Regions from separate parts of the Pseudomonas sp. Marseille-QA0892 genome, predicted to be linked through region 3. Evidence: predicted binding sites of a transcription regulator. Region 3 holds the regulator's gene; each other region holds the start of a gene.
What was found. Region 3 encodes sigma-54, which starts transcription at its own class of promoters, with help from an activator protein. Its sites were predicted from a motif close to ANTGGCATNNANNTTGCTNT; they were not measured.
Positions count from the first base shown of each region.

Region 1 (5,833 bases), 2.1 Mb from region 3:
ACACTCAATGGGTCCGACCCAGTCGCAGTATTGGTGCTTGCCCCGTTGAGCGGGTTACGGCCATCAACCAACACATGCATCGTCCACTGGTTGGCATCAGACTTGACGAAGTACTGGCTCATCACATGTGAGTTGCCTTCGGCGTCGTAGATGTTAACCGACGTCGACGAGTTGTAAGTCGTCGGATCGCTCGGATTGAACGGTGTATTCAGTGGCGATGTATTGGTGGAGTTCAGGTTCAACGTCTGAGCGATGTTCGTTGTCGCCTTGGGCGCCTGGTTGCCACTCTCCAGCCGCAGGTCACCCCGCACGCCTTCCTGCAGCAAACCGTCAGCGTTCACCGGATAACCCTGCAGCTTGTAGCCGTTGTTATCGACGATGAAGCCTTCCTTGTCGGTGCCGAAGTAACCGGCGCGGGTGTACTGGATCGCGCCGTTGTTGCTCGTCACGAAGAAACCGTTGCCGTTGATACCCATATCCAGAGCGTTCTGGGTGTAGTCGATCGTGCCCTGGTTGAACAGCTGACCGACGTTGCCCAGCAGCACGCCGCTGCCGGTCTGGTTACGGCCCGAGCCGAGCATGGACGCCGCGTACAGGTCCTGGAACTCTGCGCGAGACTGCTTGAAGCCGACGGTGCTGGCGTTGGCGATGTTGTTGCCGGTGATGTTGAGGTCTTGAGATGCAGCCCGAATGCCGCTGAGACCGATATTGAAAGCCATGATGAACTCCTATGCCGGTGACAGCCGGCGTTACTGACCGACTACCTGAACTTTCGAAAGCGCGATGCTGCCCATCCCCGTGAGGTTCAGAAGCATCTCGCCGCCGTTTTGACCCAAGGTCACACTTTCCACATTGGCCGGGAGGCTCGTGGCGAATGCCTTGTTCTCCCCACCCACATTTGCCTGCGCTTCGAAGGTATAGGCCCCCGAAGGCACCTTCTCGCCATTGGAGTCCGTGCCGTCCCACTTGAAGGAAACCAGGCCGGATGACTGCTGCCCGAGATTGATGCGGTTCACCTGCTGCCCCGACCCGTTGTAGACGTTCACCCACACGTTATCGCTGGACTGCGTGAGGTTGATCCCGCCCTTGAACGGTTCGGTTTCCGCTTTTGCCGTATCAACGACCGCGCGATTGGTATCGAGGATCACAGTCCGGCCTACCAGAGACGACGCCTGCAGTGCCTGCGCCGATTGCGCACCGGAGACAATCGAATTCACCGTCGTATTGAGGTTGCTGATCCCTTCGACCGTACTGAACTGAGCGAGCTGAGCGATGAACTCGCCGTTGCCCTGGGGCTCGAGCGGGTTCTGATTGTTCATCTGGGCAACCAGCAACTTGAGGAACTGGTCCTTGCCCAAGTCCTTGGTTTTCGTCGTCTCGGACTCGGGCTTCTTGATCGCATATTGATCAAGGACCGAGCTGGCGGTGTTTGTAGCGTCAATGGTCATGGCGGCGAATTATCCTTACTGACCCAGCGTCAGCACTTTCTGCATCATCTGCTTGGCCGTATTCATGATCTCGGCATTGGTTTGGAACGACCGGCTCGCGGCGATCATGTCGGCCATCTCCTCCACCACGTTGACGTTCGGGTAGTAGACATACCCCTCTTCGTTCGCCATGGGATGGTTGGGCTCGTAGCGGGCCTGAAGCTCGCTCTGGTCCTCGACGATACCGGTCACCTGAACGCCGACGCCGGCCTGCCCCTGATCATTGAACAAGCTCTGGCTTCCGCCACCCTGCGTGTTTTGCATCATGGTCTGGAACACGGCGTGACGCGCCCGGTAGGTCTGGTCCACGCTGGAGGAGACCGATTCGGCGTTGGCAATGTTACTGGCGACCGTGTTGAGGCGAGTGTTCTGGGCGCTCATCCCGGTGCCGGCGATGTTGAACAGGCTACTGAGAGACATCGTCATTCTCCTCGGATGGCCGTGATCAGGCCCTTGAACTTGCTATTGAGTAGCGTGAAGCTCGTCTGGAACTGCAGTGCGTTCTCGGCGTAGTTCGCCTGCTCGACCTGCGCATCGACCGTGTTCTGGTCAAGAGCGGGGTTGGTCGGGATGCGGAAACGCAGCGCAGGGTCCGCAATATTCATCTCGGCCCCGTCCATGGCGATGTGCCTGGCATTGGTGGTAGAGGCGGCAAAGTGGCCGGAACGACCCGACGCCTTGTCGGCCTCCTGAGCAAGCACGGCCTTGAAGTCGAGATCGCGCGCCTTGTAGTGCGGCGTGTCGGCATTGGCGAGGTTGTTGCCGAGTACCTCGGCGCGCTGCGCGCGGAAGTGCAGTGCCTTTTCATGAATGCCGAGTGCGCTATCGAAGCTGATAGTCATGGCGTCAGACCTTTGACTGAACGGGTGGACACCATGGACAGAGCAACGAGCGTGCCAATCCTGGAAACCCATGCTGATCAAGGGTTTAACGTATTAACGACTTTCTGACGGCAAGGCATTACCGCGAATTTGAAACAGAGCGGCAATCCCGTTCCGCCGCAATCCACGCAACACCTCCTGCTCTGCGGGGGATCAGCTTGGGAATGAGGATTGATTCAGGCGGGCACATTGCGTGCCGGCTCGGTTAGGAGCAGATCACTGGACCACGCGCATCGCCGCTACAGCGGTACTCCGGGCACTAGCCCAACGAAAAAGGCCCGCCTGTTTCGAGGCGGGCCTTCATGGAGCGATCTAGCGCTTAGATGTTCGCTTCCTGATATTCCTTCTCGGCTGCATCGAAACGTGCACGTGTCGATGCAGACGCCGGTGCGCCTACCTTGCTGAACAGCACGATGGCAATGCTCGCGAGAATGAAGCCAGGGATGATTTCATACAGGCCAAGCCCGATGAAATTCTTCCAGACGATCACCGTGACGGCGCCTACGACCATACCAGCCAGCGCACCGTTACGAGTCATGTCCTTCCACAGCAGCGAGAAGAGCACAACCGGACCGAACGCCGCGCCAAAGCCTGCCCAGGCGTACGAGACGAGCCCCAGAACCTTGCTTTCCGGGTTCGACGCGATGGCGATCGCAACCAGGGCAATCAGCAGCACCATCAGGCGACCTATCCAGACTAGCTCCTTCTGGGAGGCACCCTTACGCAGGAAGGCCTTGTAGAAATCCTCGGTCAGCGCGCTGGAGCAGACCAGAAGCTGGCAGCTAAGCGTGCTCATGACAGCTGCGAGAACACCGGAAAGGATGATGCCTGCGATCCATGGGTTGAACAGCAACTGGGTCAGCTCCAGAAAGACCCGCTCGCCATTTTCGCGCACCGGACCTGCAACGCCCGGGTTATCGGCAAAGTAGGCAATGCCGAAGAAGCCGGCAGCTACCGCGCCCCCCAGGCACAGGATCATCCAGGTCATGCCGATACGACGTGCAGCCGGGATGGTACGCACAGAGTCGGCCGCCATGAAGCGCACCAGAATATGCGGCTGACCAAAGTAGCCAAGGCCCCACGCCAGTAGCGAAATGATCGCGATGAAGGACAGCCCGTCGAACATGTCGAATGCCGCCGGCACGTTTGTCTGGATCGTGGTGAGTGCCGCGTCGTAGTCACCAATCGAGAGGATGACGAAGACCGGAGTGATCAGCAGCGCGAAAATCATCATGGTCGCCTGGACCGTGTCGGTCCAGCTGACAGCCAGAAAGCCACCGATGAAGACGTAGACGATCGTGGCAAGTGCGCCGACCCATAAGGCGGTGCCGTAGCTCATCTGGAAGGTGCTTTCAAAGAGACGTGCACCGGCCACGACGCCCGAAGCGCAATAGATGGTGAAAAACACCAGGATGACGAGCGCCGAGAAAATGCGCAGCAGGCGGCTGGTATCTTCAAAACGATGGGTGAAGTAGTCAGGAAGCGTCAACGCGTTGTGATTGTGCTCAGTATGCACACGCAGGCGGCCCGCTACGAACAGCCAGTTCAACCAGGCGCCGGCGATCAATCCGATGGCGATCCAGCTCTCGGACAGCCCTGCCGCAAAAATGGCACCCGGCAAGCCCATAAGCAGCCAGCCGCTCATGTCAGAAGCGCCCGCCGACAAGGCCGTCACGTAGCTACCCAAGCTACGGCCGCCAAGAATGTAATCGTCGAAGTTTTTAGTGGCGCGATAGGCGGCGAAGCCAATCAACAGCATCGCTGCGATGTAGATCACAAACGTGACCAGTGTTGGATTGCTCCAGTTCATGGATGACCCTTCCCTTCTTGTTATGAGCTCGGCAAGGCATCGCCGGCCTGATAAATACGGACGCAAAGCCCGAATGTGGCTGTTGCAAGGGCTGGGCACCCTGGCACCACGTTGAATGAAGCGCCGGACTGTAGTGGCAGTTCGCAGCCTCTTTCTTACAAAACCCTATGGAGTTTTTTCTGAAAACTATGCCCGACATCCACGCAGCGCAACCAGCGCGCGCCACGCATCGCGCCAAGGTTGCACCTTTTCGATGTCGCGATCAATACACGGTATCACCCGATCATCGGTAGCTATCATCATGGGTTGCAAGAGGTGCAATCGAACGGATAACCGACCGGTTGAGCTTTCAATAGGCTCTGAATGACGGAGCCGTCATGCAGCTTTCATTCCGCACACGGCTACATGATCGGCTCTGCCGCTACAACGTGCGGCGGGCAAGGGCCACGCATGCGTTTGGGCGTCAGTCCCATGTACCGGCGCATCGCGGTCGTAAGTGCACTCTGGCTGGAGAACCCGCATTCTTCTGCTATTCGCACGAGCGGTAGTGGGCTCTCGCGCAGCATCCTCGACGCTCGGTCCAGACGAAGCTTGAGAAGGTATTGGTGGGGTGTAAGCCCGACGCTGTCCTTGAACTGTGCATGGAAATGGCTCGGGCTCAGGCATACCACCTGCGCCATTTCAGCCACGCTAATACGCCGTGCAAGGTTTCCCTTGATATGCATATCAAGCCGCTCGAGGTCCAGCGCGGCCTGCCGCTGAGGGGCCGGTTGGCCAAAGAGCCGCACATGAATTGCACGCAGCAATACACCCCCGAGCGCTTGGGACAGCAGAGGATCGCTGCCAAAACGAGCCAGTTCGGCGCCTGCATAGCCCAGCAGATTGTGGAAATCAGCATCCAGGTTCGGATATCGCGGTACGTCGAATAGACGTTCCAGTGACGCCAGATCGCTTTGCCCGTGGCCCTCTTCATCGATATCCACGATGAGCATCTGGTTGTCTCCGACACCGGCGAACGCATGCTCCGCATTGCCCGGTACCAGGCAAGCCCGCATGCGGCACACCTCGCCCCCGTGTCCATTCACGTCGAACTCGGCGCGCCCCGCGAGGGAGAGCACCAGTTGATGATAGGGGTGAGCATGTTCGTGGCGTTGCGCGTCAAGGCGCATGAGGCGGGCGTTGAGCATGAGGCGGGAGGGAAAATATTTCGCGCACTCTACTCCACGGCACACTGTTTTTACAGCCTGATACGACGCAACGCGTGCGCCTGAGCGTGGTATCGCTCATGCCCAATATGGCCACCTATCTTCGAGCAGCTGCAACCAATCGACGCTTCCTGCGTTGCAGGATTTGTCAGGTCAACACCAGCGTCCTCGCCCCGCTGTAGCCGCCTGACGCCCTTTCGGCGAAGCATTTGGACGCGACGAAACCCGAAAGAGCCCCTAGGGTGAAAAGGCCGCCATTGAAATCATCACGCGGACGACGCATCTAAGTAGCAACCATGTCGAAAGGTGCCTCCATGAGCGATCAGGACATCAACCCCGAATTCGTTGAAGACGTCATTACCCAGCCCAGCACCGGGCTGGCATTGCCGGGCCAATCCTGGCCGGACAAGCTGTATGTGATCCCGATCCAGAACCGGCCCTTTTTTCCAG
Region 1 is NZ_CM143104.1:2,738,091-2,743,923, forward strand. Features, by position in the region: gene flgE (flagellar hook protein FlgE) at 1-719, opposite strand, end outside; gene flgD (flagellar hook assembly protein FlgD) at 750-1,448, opposite strand; gene flgC (flagellar basal body rod protein FlgC) at 1,464-1,907, opposite strand; gene flgB (flagellar basal body rod protein FlgB) at 1,910-2,329, opposite strand; gene putP (sodium/proline symporter PutP) at 2,688-4,178, opposite strand; gene ACY8D3_RS12750 (helix-turn-helix domain-containing protein) at 4,580-5,365, opposite strand; gene lon (endopeptidase La) at 5,698-5,833, shown strand, end outside.
Region 1: a site for sigma-54 is predicted at 2,369-2,388, ahead of flgB (flagellar basal body rod protein FlgB). Genes of this name have one in related genera too.

Region 2 (5,833 bases), 670 kb from region 3:
GGCTTTGGCCATGAGCCGATTCGACTGTTGCCATCTGCTGCACGAAGGTGGCTGCCGATTGCAGTGGGCTGGCATGCCGCATAGCTGGCGCCGCGATCGGACTGGCCGCGGTCTGCACCGCCGCATTGCCCGGTGCCGCAGTAGTAGGGGTCATGGTTGCGCTCATCTTTGACCGATTAGCCCTATCTGCTGATAGGCCGAACGCCCTTCGGCGTATTCCAAATGGTGATCCAGCTTCTGGCGAAGCCGCTCGCACTCTTTCGCGCAGGCACGCATAACGCGCGTATGCAGCGCATGTAAGCGCTGCCACGCACTGCGGGAGCGCTCGTCCAGCAAGGCCGCGTTGCCGAGCGACGCCAGACACCGGCGCACGGCTTCATCGGCGACGGCAACCGCCGCCCAATCCGCAGCGTCGGCTGCCTGTGCCAACTCATCGTGGAGGCGGTTCAGGCGCTGGGCCGCGTCATTGGCGGGCTGCATTGACGCCTTCCCAGCCTTCGCGAAGGATGCCCAGCAGGTTCACGACCTCATCCAGCCCCTCGAGGGACAGTGTCACGCTGACGTCCGAGAGTCTGTAGATGCAGTAGTCGTAAAGGCGAGCCAGGCTGGCCACGACCTCGCCGCCCCCTTCGTAGTCGAGCGCGCCGCTGAGGCCATTGAGGATGTTCAGGCACTTTTCCAGTGACTGCCCCTTCTGCTGGTAGCGCTTGTGCTCGATGTGGCCGCGCGCACGAGCCAACTCGTCAAGCAGACCATCGAATAGAACCAGCACGAGTTCGTAAGGCGAGGCGGAAGCAGCACGCGCCTCGAGATCGACAGAGCGATAACTGTCGTAGTTTTCATGGTAGGGGTTCATTGATCTGTCCCGTACATAGAGAACAGGCCGTTGGTTTGTTCCATCGCCTGCATCGTCTGCATCATGGTGGTGAACTGCCGCAGGTAGCGGGCGTAATAGGTGTCGTACTGCTGCTGAAGCTGTTCGAACTGCTCGTTGCTACGGCGCAGGTTCTGGTCGAGCGTGTCCATCCGGTTCTTCAGCAGTCCGTTCGCGCTGCTGGTATAGGTCGCGACGCTCTTGTCGATGCTGTCGAGCAGCTTGTCCTTGCTCGTGAACAGGGCTTCGAAACCTTCCGGGTCTGCGCTCACTGCCGCATCGAAACGGGCCGCATCGATGGTCAGCTTTCCGTTGCGGTCTGCAATGATCCCGAATTCGATCAGGCTCTTTCCCCCGAACCCGTTACGAACGAGTGCGTTGAGTTGCGTCTCGATGGACCGCACGCTGGAGTCGCCCGCGAGTACGCCGCGCTTGGCACTGTCGCTTCCGCTGGCGGTAAGCGTGTCGAAGCTGCCCATGAGCGTGTTGAATGCATCGATGAACGTTTGCGCCTTGGCCTTGGTCGCTGAGGTGTCGCGGCCAACCGTGATCGTCAACGGCGTATCGTTGGCGGCGTGAGCCTTGGTGAACGTCATGCTCACACCGTCAACGAGGTCGCTGAAGGTATTACTGGCGCTCTGCAGCAGCATGCCCGACTCGCCGCCCAGGCGAACCTTTGCATTTCGGGCGGCGGATAACTCTTCGCGACCCGAGATCGCATTGGAAAACGTGTCGCTCGTGCCTGCTACAGAGAAGCGCAGCGCATTGTCGGTACCGGTCTGATTGCTGGAGATCACGAGCGAGACCGTTCCATCCGCACGCACCAACGTCGCGGTGGCTCCCGTGTTGTCGGGATGTTTGTTGATCGCGGCAGCCAGTTCTTCAAGTGAGGCGCTGCCATTCCCGTCACTGTCGATGGAAGCCAGGTCGATGGCGAAGCTGTTTTCGCCTTGGCCAATGGTGAGCGTGCCCGCATTACCGATATCAGCAGGATTCAGCCCATTGATCGCCACTTGGTGGGCGCTCGCCAACTGCTCGACGAAAAAGGAATAGCTACCAGACTTGGCAGTGGCGCCCACCTTTGCCGTGGCGTAGCCGTCCTGGCTGTAGGTGGCACTATTGATCAACATGGTCGCGTTGCCGCTTTTCAGTCCACCTAGTGTGCTCTTGAATTTGGTCAGGGCCGTACGCAGCGAATTCAGCCCTTCTCGCTGCGCCTTGTAATTCGCTTCATTGCGATTGAGCCGGTCCAACGAGGCCTGAACCCCGTAGTTCGCCAGCTGCGTCGCCATGTTCTTTACGTAGTTGGAATCGATTGCCATATGGCCCCCTTGCGTTCGCTCTATAGAGCAATACTGATGCCAAGTGCTAAGTGCTTGTTTTAGTTAGCTTTTAGCGACACCAAAGCTGAAAAGGCCTTTCCTCTTGGACGATCGCGGGCGACGTAGGGAAAAGCAGCTTCCTCCCACTTGAAAGCGGAAGGCAGAAGAAAAAGGCGACGCTCGTAATGGCGGTATTAAGCAATGCGTGCGGTATCGCAAATGGACAGTCGATCACCGGAGCCCGCCATGCTTCCGCGACTACCCAACCTGCTCGGAGGGTGAGATTGCCGGCAGGCGCTATTGAACAGGGTAGGCGTCGAACGCGGGCGGACATGTACACCGCCTCGCATCCATGTCGATGGAAGGGGTAAGAGAAGGTCAGCGAGGAGCGTAGACAGCGGCCATGTGCCCGGTCAGTTGGGCAATGATTTCCCGGTGCATCGCAAGAAGGCGGCCGTTACGCTCATTGAGCGACTGACACTCCGTCGCCAGCACACCGATGCGGCGCCAGTGCTCGGCGACAGCCAAACGACGTTCGGCAGGATAGGCCTCGATCAACCGCTGCATCGCACTCGGTGTACTGCCAAGCCCGAAGGCGCCCAGCACCTTGGTACGGCGGTCGGCGCGCACGGTCACGTGCTCGACGCGATCCGTGATGAGCGCGTTGATCCGTTCAATACCGGGAACGTCACGCGCGAGCAGTCGATGGTAGAGCTGGTCCATCAGTGCCTTCAGGGCCGCGTAGTCCTCGCCATCCTGGCGCAGGTCATCGGCGGCGACCTGCAACAGGCGCTCGCGCTGGCTCACACTTCGCTGCCGCGGTGGTGTGCCAACACGTGACCGGCCAGGGTCGCGGGGTCGGTCGAGATTTCGCCACGCGCCAGAGCCGCCTTGAGCGTATTGACCTTCTCCAGGTCCACATCAGGTAGCGAGCGTAGCGCGCTTTGCATCTGTTCCAGCGGCAGGCCAGCGCCACTTGCCGGCCGTGCGTTCGTTGTTGCAGCCTGCGCGGTTACCGACGCGCGCGGCTTGGCAGCGCTCTCGACCGCAGGGGGGGTGGTGGGCTTCAAGGTCCGGCTGATGTCCATGATCGATTCCACTCGGGGGTTATCAGCGGTAAGCGACCACTGTTGAGGAATACTTAAATCCAATTTTCAAGACTGTTACCAATGGCGCGTGGCCCGTTCAGTGCGACTGACCGCGCCACCATGTCTGCTGCGCCAGGCCGTCCTGGATCCGTTGCTCCTGTTGCGCCAGCTGCACGTTCCAGTCCGCCAGCTTGGCCTCGACCAGCTGCTCGACGATTTTTTCGTTGCGCATGGCGAGCAACAACTCACGCTTGATGCGCTCCAGCGTCTGCTCGGCCACTTCCAGCTCCCGCCGCTGCAGTTCCACCATCCGGTAAAGCGTTGCCTTGTAGCGCTGTTGGTTATCTCGTTGCAAGGGCGTCGTCATGGGCACCGTGAAACCGCACAGGCGCCCCAGCCCGGCGATATTGTTCCGGTACCGCTGGCAAAGGTTCTGCTGATATTGCACACGGCCCAACATCTCGCGCACCTTCTGCCCGCGTAGACTGGCGAGCCGGGACAACACCTCGATCTGCGCTTTCATCATGTCCTTCGAAGCAGCGCTTGCAGCGTGGAAACGCTGAGCTCGAGATCGGCGGCCTCGCCGACCTCCTGACGCAGGAAACGCTCTATCGAAGGCGCCAGCTGCACAGCGCGGTCGGTACGGCCATCCATGCCCGGCGTGTATCCCCCAAGCGGGATCAACTCACGGATCTTGTTATAGGCCGAATACAGTTCCTTGAGCTGACGGGCACCGCCCAGGTGCGCTGCATCCCCAACCTGGCTCATGCAACGGCTTACGGAAGCACCGATATCGATCGCGGGATAATGGCCGCTTTCGGCCAGATGCCGCGACAACACAATATGCCCGTCGAGAATTGCGCGCGCGCAGTCGGCAATCGGATCCTGTTGATCGTCCCCTTCGGCCAATACGGTATAGATAGCGCTGAGGCTGCCGCTGCCTTGCTCACCATTGCCTGCACTCTCCACCAGCTCAGGCAGCATTCCGAATACCGACGGGGGATAACCCTTGGTAGCGGGCGGCTCGCCAAGCGCCAGAGCGATCTCCCGCTGCGCCATGGCATAGCGGGTCAATGAGTCAACGAGCAGCAGCACGTCATGCCCTTGGTCACGGTAGTGCGCGGCTATGCTATGGCACAGCTCGGTAGCGCGCAGCCGCATGAGCGGCGATTCGTTGGCCGGTGCGACCACTACGACCGCCTTTCGAAGGCCCTCCGGGCCAAGCGAGTGGAACAGGAATTCCTGCACTTCGCGGCCGCGCTCTCCAATCAATCCCACCACGACGACATCGGCCTTGGTCTGGCGTGTAATCATGCCCAGCAGCACACTTTTGCCGACACCGCTACCGGCGAACAAACCCACCCGCTGCCCCTTGCCTAGCGTGAGCAGACCGTTGATGGCGCGGATGCCCACATCGAGCGGTTCACTGACCGGTTTCCGCCTCAAGGGGTTGACGCTGGGCAACTCTCCCGGAAGACGGTGCTGTCCATCCAGCTTGCCCACATCATCCAGAGGTTCGCCCAACCCATTGACTACCCGGCCCAGCCAGCTGTCGTCGATATGCAGCGAGGCCTCATCGGGCGCGGGGAACACACGCGACCCTGACGCCAGGCCGACAGGCTTTTTGAAGGGCATAAGGTAGGTAATCTCGCGGTTGAATCCGACCACCTGCGCTTCGAGCATGGTCCCATCGCCCTGCTCGACATAGCAGCGCTGCCCGGTCAGGCGCTGGCACCCCAGCGCCTCGAGCAGCAGGCCCGAGACCCGCACCAGCCGGCCGCTGACTTTTGCCAGCTGTACGCTGTCCAGCGAGCGCAGCGCTTCGTCCAGCTTGAACGCCTCACGGATCGACACGGGTTATGCCTCAGCCTTGATATGCTCGGCCAATGTTTCCATGCAGGCGTCAAGACGCTGCTGGCAGCCGATATCCGCTTCCGATTCGGCGGTAATTACACGGCATTCACCGAGCGCCAGCTTCTCATCGGGCACGAGCCTCCAGGCCGCCGCGCGCTCCGGCGCAAGCTCCTTGATACGTGCGCATTCCTCCGGGTTGAGCAGGATGCGTACATCCTGCTGGTCGCCCGGCATCGCGGCGAGCGCCTCCTCGGCAAGTGAAAGCAGCTGTGTCGGGTGAAGCGTCAGCTCGCAACGGATTACCTGACGTGCAACCTTCTGCACCAGGGTCAACAGCTCATCACGTCGTGCCTGTTCGAACTCCTTTCGAAAGCCCTCGAACGCCTCGATCATTTGCTGAAGCGGCGCCGCGGCATCATCGAATGCCTGACGGCCCAACGCGCGCCCTTCCTCGGCGCCAATCACCTTGCCGTCGCGCATGCCCTGCTCAAAGCCTTCGCCATGGCCTGCCTGGCGGCCCTGCTCGAGGCCCTCGCGATAGCCCTTTTCAACGCCCTCCTGAAAGCCGTCAGCCACCGCTCTTTGCAGGGCAGCAGGATCTCCATCCCAACTCGCTTCGGATTGGCCGCTCACCTTGAAGCGTGGCGGGAAGCGGAACGGACGCCAGGTGCGGTCAGCCCCTCTGATTATCTTGA
Region 2 is NZ_CM143104.1:4,626,435-4,632,267, reverse strand. Features, by position in the region: gene ACY8D3_RS21335 (flagellar hook-length control protein FliK) at 1-154, opposite strand, end outside; gene ACY8D3_RS21330 (hypothetical protein) at 163-480, opposite strand; gene fliS (flagellar export chaperone FliS) at 464-856, opposite strand; gene fliD (flagellar filament capping protein FliD) at 853-2,196, opposite strand; gene flgN (flagellar export chaperone FlgN) at 2,575-3,003, opposite strand; gene flgM (flagellar biosynthesis anti-sigma factor FlgM) at 3,000-3,284, opposite strand; gene ACY8D3_RS21305 (flagellar FliJ family protein) at 3,382-3,807, opposite strand; gene fliI (flagellar protein export ATPase FliI) at 3,807-5,138, opposite strand; gene fliH (flagellar assembly protein FliH) at 5,142-5,833, opposite strand, start outside.
Region 2: a site for sigma-54 is predicted at 2,221-2,240, ahead of fliD (flagellar filament capping protein FliD). Genes of this name have one in related genera too.

Region 3 (5,833 bases):
TCATGACAGCACACGGCAAGACGATCGGCCCAGACATGCTAGCGGCCGAAGCGCTGAAGATCATGGACGATCACAAGATAAACGCGTTGGTAGTGATCGACGAATATGACCGTCCGATCGGCGCCCTGCACATTCATGACCTCACCCGTGCTGGAGTATTCTGATGCACCCTGAAGCGCTCCTGACTCGCGCCAAGCCGATCAGACTCGCCGTATTCGATGTCGATGGCGTCCTTACGGACGGCCGCCTCTTCCTGTTCATGGATGGCAGTGAGGTGAAGACTTTTCACACGCTCGACGGCCAGGGCATAAAGATGCTGATTCGCTCCGGGGTGCGAACCGCCATCATCAGCGGCCGCAAAAGCCCAGTGGTTGAAAAGCGGGCAAAGGACCTTGGCATTGAATTTCTCTACCAGGGACGCGAGGACAAGCTCGTGGTGCTCGACCAGATCCGCGAGTCGATCGGCGTCGACTACAATGAAATCGCCTACCTTGGCGACGACCTGCCGGACCTTCCCGTTATCCGCCGCGTTGGCCTAGGCATGGCCGTGGCGTCCGCCAATCCGTTCGTTCGCCAGCACGCCCACGGCGTCACCCATGCAAGTGGTGGACAAGGCGCCGCGCGTGAATTCTGCGAACTGATCATGCGCGGCCAGGGGACATTGGATGCCGCCCAGGCCGAGTACCTTTAGGGGCTGTCGATGATCAACCGCTTGCGCACGTACTTCCCCATCATCCTTCTCGCGATAGCGCTGGGATTGCTGGGTTATTGGAATATCCGCCCCGAGACATTTCTCGAGCAGCCGCCTGCGCCTGCGAAGGACGACAAGACAATCGACTTCTACGCGAAGAACGTACGGACGATTCAATTCCAGGAAGACGGTCAGCGTGATTACGAAATGCAGTCCGATGCGCTAGAACACGTGGAAAGTAGCGATGTCACCTACATGGAACAACCACGAATGCAGCTCTACCGGGGCAACGAAATTCCGTGGAACATCCGTTCTGACCGCGGAGAAGTCGGCCCCGAGGGCGCGCAGGTCGAATTGATCGAAAATGTAAAGGTCGACAAGACCGACGCAAGCGGCCGACCATCGATACTCACAACATCCCGGCTCACGGTCTTTCCGGACCGACAATATGCTGAAACCCAGCAACCCGTTAGAATCGACGCCGCCAATGGGGTCACCACGGGCCAAGGCATGAAAGCGTACCTGAACGAAGGCAGGATGATCCTGCAGTCCAACGTAAGAGGCCAGCATGAGGCTCGTTAAAAAGTTTCCCTTGTTCCTCGGTTTGAGCGCCTCCTTGATGGCCAGCGCCACTGCCTGGGCCCTGCCGAGCGACCGCGAACAACCCATCCGCGTCCAAGCCGACAGCGCCGAGATCGATGACCAAAAGAAGGTTGCCGTCTACCGGGGTGACGTCGTGATTACCCAGGGCACGATGAAAATCACGGGTGATACGGTGACCATCACCCAGAACGCCCAGGGAGACGTGGACGTATTTACCTCGGTAGGCCGTCCGGCCTACTACGAGCAACAGCCGCGCGAGGGTGACCCCATCGTCAAGGCGTACGGACTTACGATCCAGTATTTCTCAGCCAATGAGCGCATCACCCTGACCGACCAGGCCAAGGTTGTGCAGCAGGGCAATACCTTCGAAGGCGAGAAAATCGTATATGACACCCGCCGGCAGATCGTGAATGCCGGACGCGCGAACGACAAGTCGATCACCACACCGCGCCCGCGCATCGACATGGTCATTCAGCCGCAGAAGAAGCCCGAACAGCAACAGCAGGATTCATCGCGCTAATGGCAATTCTCAAAGCCCAGCACCTGGCGAAGAGCTATAAAAGCAGACAGGTTGTTCGCGACGTTAGCCTTTCCATTGAAAGCGGACAGATTGTAGGGTTGCTCGGCCCGAACGGCGCCGGCAAGACAACCTGCTTCTACATGATCGTGGGGCTGGTTCGGGCCGATCAGGGCCGCGTATTGATCGACGATCAGGATGTCAGCTTCCAGCCCATGCACGGCCGAGCGCGCGCTGGCATCGGTTACCTGCCGCAGGAAGCGTCGATCTTCCGCAAGCTCAGCGTAACGGACAACATCATGGCTATCTTGGAAACCCGAAAGGATCTGGATCGCGCAGGCCGGGAGAAGGCACTGGAAAGCCTGCTACAGGAATTCCACATCACCCATATACGCGACAGCCTCGGTATGAGCCTTTCCGGTGGTGAGCGGCGCCGGGTCGAGATCGCTCGTGCGCTGGCAACGGAACCCAAGTTCATCCTGCTGGACGAGCCCTTCGCGGGCGTAGACCCTATCTCGGTTGGGGACATCAAGCAGATCATCTATCATCTCAAGAATAAAGGAATCGGCGTCCTGATCACGGACCACAACGTTCGGGAGACGCTGGATATCTGCGAGCTTGCTTATATCGTCAGCGACGGCCAGCTTATTGCCGAGGGCACGGCCCAGGACGTTCTCGACAACGCGCTCGTCAAGGAAGTCTACTTAGGCCACGAGTTCCGCCTGTAGCGAACCTTGGAATACCCCGATGGCCTGAGCCCTTCGAACGGCTGCGGCACCTGCACCGTCACATTCCGCCCAAAGAAGGGCTAGGCAAACGCCTCTAAATCAGGCATATAATTTGCTTAAGGCGCTTCAGAGCGCTTCGAAATGGACAGACGCCGAGGCGTCGGTAATGTAGGTGCGATCCTCTGCTATGAAACCATCGCTAGTTCTGAAGATGGGCCAGCAACTGACGATGACGCCGCAGTTGCAGCAGGCCATTCGCTTACTCCAGCTTTCGACGCTGGACCTCCAGCAGGAAATTCAGGAAGCGCTCGACTCGAACCCGATGCTCGAACGTCAGGAAGACGGGGAAGATTTCGACACCACTGACCCCATGGCTGATGGTGCCGAGCAAGGTACATCGCAAGCTAATAGCCAAGACAGCTTCCAAGAGGCAACTGTCCCGATCAGCAATGAATCCGACGGCGATTCGTTCGAAGAGACGGACTGGAGCGACCGGATACCGAACGAGCTTCCCGTCGATACGGCATGGGAAGACATCTACCAGACCAGCGCGAGCAACCTCCCCAGCAGCGAAGATGATGAATGGGATTTTTCTGCGCGGACGTCGGCAGGCGAAAGCCTCCAAAGCCACCTGCTCTGGCAGCTCAATCTCGCGCCGATGTCGGATACGGATCGCCTCATTGCGGTCACGCTGATCGATTGCATCAACGACCAGGGCTACCTGGAAGAAGACCTTGCGGAAATCACAGCAGGGTTCGATCCCGAGCTGGATATCGAAATCGATGAGGTCGAAGTCGTTCTCCGCCGCATCCAGCAGTTCGAACCCGCGGGCATTGGTGCACGAGATCTGCGCGAATGTCTTCTACTTCAATTGCATCAGCTACCTGCGTCGACTGAATGGTTGAGCGAAGCCCAGCGTCTTGTCGGCGACTACCTGGATCTGTTGGCTGGCCGGGACTACAGCCAGCTCATGCGTCGGATGAAGATCAAGGAAGATGACCTTCGCCAGGTTATCGAGCTCATCCAGTCGCTCAACCCGCGGCCAGGCTCCCAGATTGAAGCCGGAGAACCCGAGTACGTCGTGCCTGACGTTATCGTGCGCAAGCACAACGACCGCTGGCTGGTAGAGCTGAACCAGGAAGCGATGCCTCGTCTACGCGTAAACCCGCAGTACGCCGGGTTCGTCCGCCGTGCCGACTCAAGCGCCGACAATACGTTCATGCGAAACCAGCTTCAGGAAGCACGGTGGTTCATCAAAAGCCTGCAAAGCCGGAATGAAACGCTGATGAAGGTCGCGACCCAAATCGTCGAGCATCAACGCGGCTTCCTCGAGTATGGGGAAGAGGCGATGAAGCCGTTGGTGTTGCACGACATTGCTGAGGCCGTGGGCATGCACGAATCGACGATTTCGCGGGTCACGACACAGAAGTTCATGCATACCCCCCGCGGCATCTACGAGCTGAAATACTTTTTCTCTAGCCATGTCAGCACGGCCGAAGGCGGCGAATGCTCGTCCACCGCGATCCGCGCGATCATCAAGAAACTGGTGGCGGCGGAAAATGCGAAAAAGCCGTTGAGCGACAGCAAGATCGCTGGTTTACTGGAGGAACAGGGCATCCAGGTAGCGCGCCGCACCGTCGCCAAGTACCGCGAATCTCTGGGTATCGCACCCTCAAGCGAGCGCAAGCGACTGATGTGACGCTACCGTAGGCTCTTGGACTGTAAGGCGTTCGCCATTACGAACCCGAGCAGCCGCAAGAACCGGCCGCCGACGTGTTTCAGTGATGTGCCCCGGCACGTCACTCCGCAGAGGCAACAAGGAGAACGCGGTATGCAAGTGAATATCAGTGGACATCAACTGGACGTCACCCAACCTCTCCGTGAATACATCGGGGAAAAGCTGGAACGGCTGGAGCGCCATTTCGACAAGATCACCAACGTGCAGATCATCATGCAAGTCGAAAAGCTCAAACAGAAGATCGAAGCCACCCTTCACATATCCGGGGGCGAAGTCGTCGCGAACGCCGAGCACACCGACATGTATGCCGCTATCGACTTGTTGACCGACAAGCTCGACCGCCAACTCATCAAACGCAAAGAGAAGCAGCTCGACCGGCAGCAAGGGCTCTACGCCCGCTGAGGGTCACTCCCTATCATGATCCGACTTGAAAATATTCTGACCCCCGGCCGTTCCGTCGTGAACGCGCCGGGCGGCAGCAAGAAACGCGTACTCGAACAGATCGGCGCCGTCATTGCCCGGGATGTCCCCGAAATGGACGCCCAGCAGATCTTCGAGAGCCTCGTAGCCCGTGAAAAGCTGGGATCGACCGGCTTCGGTAACGGTATCGCCATTCCTCACTGTCGATTTTCGGGATGCCGGTCCCCGATGGCAGCCGTTCTCCGACTCGAGACGGCTGTGGATTTCGATGCGCTCGATGGTGCACCGGTCGACCTCCTTCTCGTGCTGCTCGTCCCCGAGTCTGCAACCGAAGAGCATCTGCAACTGCTTCGTCAGATAGCGGGTCTACTGGACCGCGCCGAAGTGCGTGATCGGCTTCGTAAAGCGCCCGACAGCAACGCCTTGTACAACACGGTGGTCGAACTGCAAAGCGGACAGTAAGCAATCACGGCGACGACCTATGACGCAGCGACATACGCTCTACCCTTTGCCCAGCCAAGCGGATACGTTATGCGCCTGATCATCGTCAGTGGGCGCTCGGGATCCGGCAAGAGCACAGCGCTCGACGTCCTTGAGGACAACGGATTCTATTGCATCGACAACCTGCCGGCCGCGCTCTTGCCCGAACTGGCCGAGCGCGCGTTGCTCCATACCGAATTGATCCATCCTCAGGTCGCCGTATCAATCGACGCCCGAAATTTGCCAAGCCAGCTTCAGCGCTTTCCAGAGCTGCTATCAGAAGTGCGTAGCCGATACATCCAGTGTGATCTGCTCTATCTCGATGCTGACGAGGAAACGTTATTCAAGCGGTTCTCGGAAACGCGTCGGCGCCATCCGCTAACAAACTCCTCCCGCTCGCTGGCTGAAGCCATCGAGGCCGAAAAGCAGCTGCTCGCCCCAATTGCTGAGCTGTCTGACCTGAAGATCGATACGACGCGGTTAAACCTGTATCAACTCCGCGACCTGATCAAGATTCGCTTGCTGAACCAGCCCGAGCCGGGTACCGCCTTCCTTATCGAGTCGTTCGGCTTCAAACGTGGAATGCCGGTGGACGCCGACCTCGTCTTCGATGTGCGCTGCCTGCCTAACCCCTATTGGAAACCCGAACTGCGTGA
Region 3 is NZ_CM143104.1:642,168-648,000, reverse strand. Features, by position in the region: gene ACY8D3_RS02795 (KpsF/GutQ family sugar-phosphate isomerase) at 1-164, shown strand, start outside; gene ACY8D3_RS02790 (KdsC family phosphatase) at 164-691, shown strand; gene lptC (LPS export ABC transporter periplasmic protein LptC) at 701-1,273, shown strand; gene lptA (lipopolysaccharide transport periplasmic protein LptA) at 1,260-1,814, shown strand; gene lptB (LPS export ABC transporter ATP-binding protein) at 1,814-2,539, shown strand; gene ACY8D3_RS02770 (RNA polymerase factor sigma-54) at 2,727-4,238, shown strand; gene hpf (ribosome hibernation-promoting factor, HPF/YfiA family) at 4,371-4,679, shown strand; gene ptsN (PTS IIA-like nitrogen regulatory protein PtsN) at 4,695-5,159, shown strand; gene rapZ (RNase adapter RapZ) at 5,229-5,833, shown strand, end outside.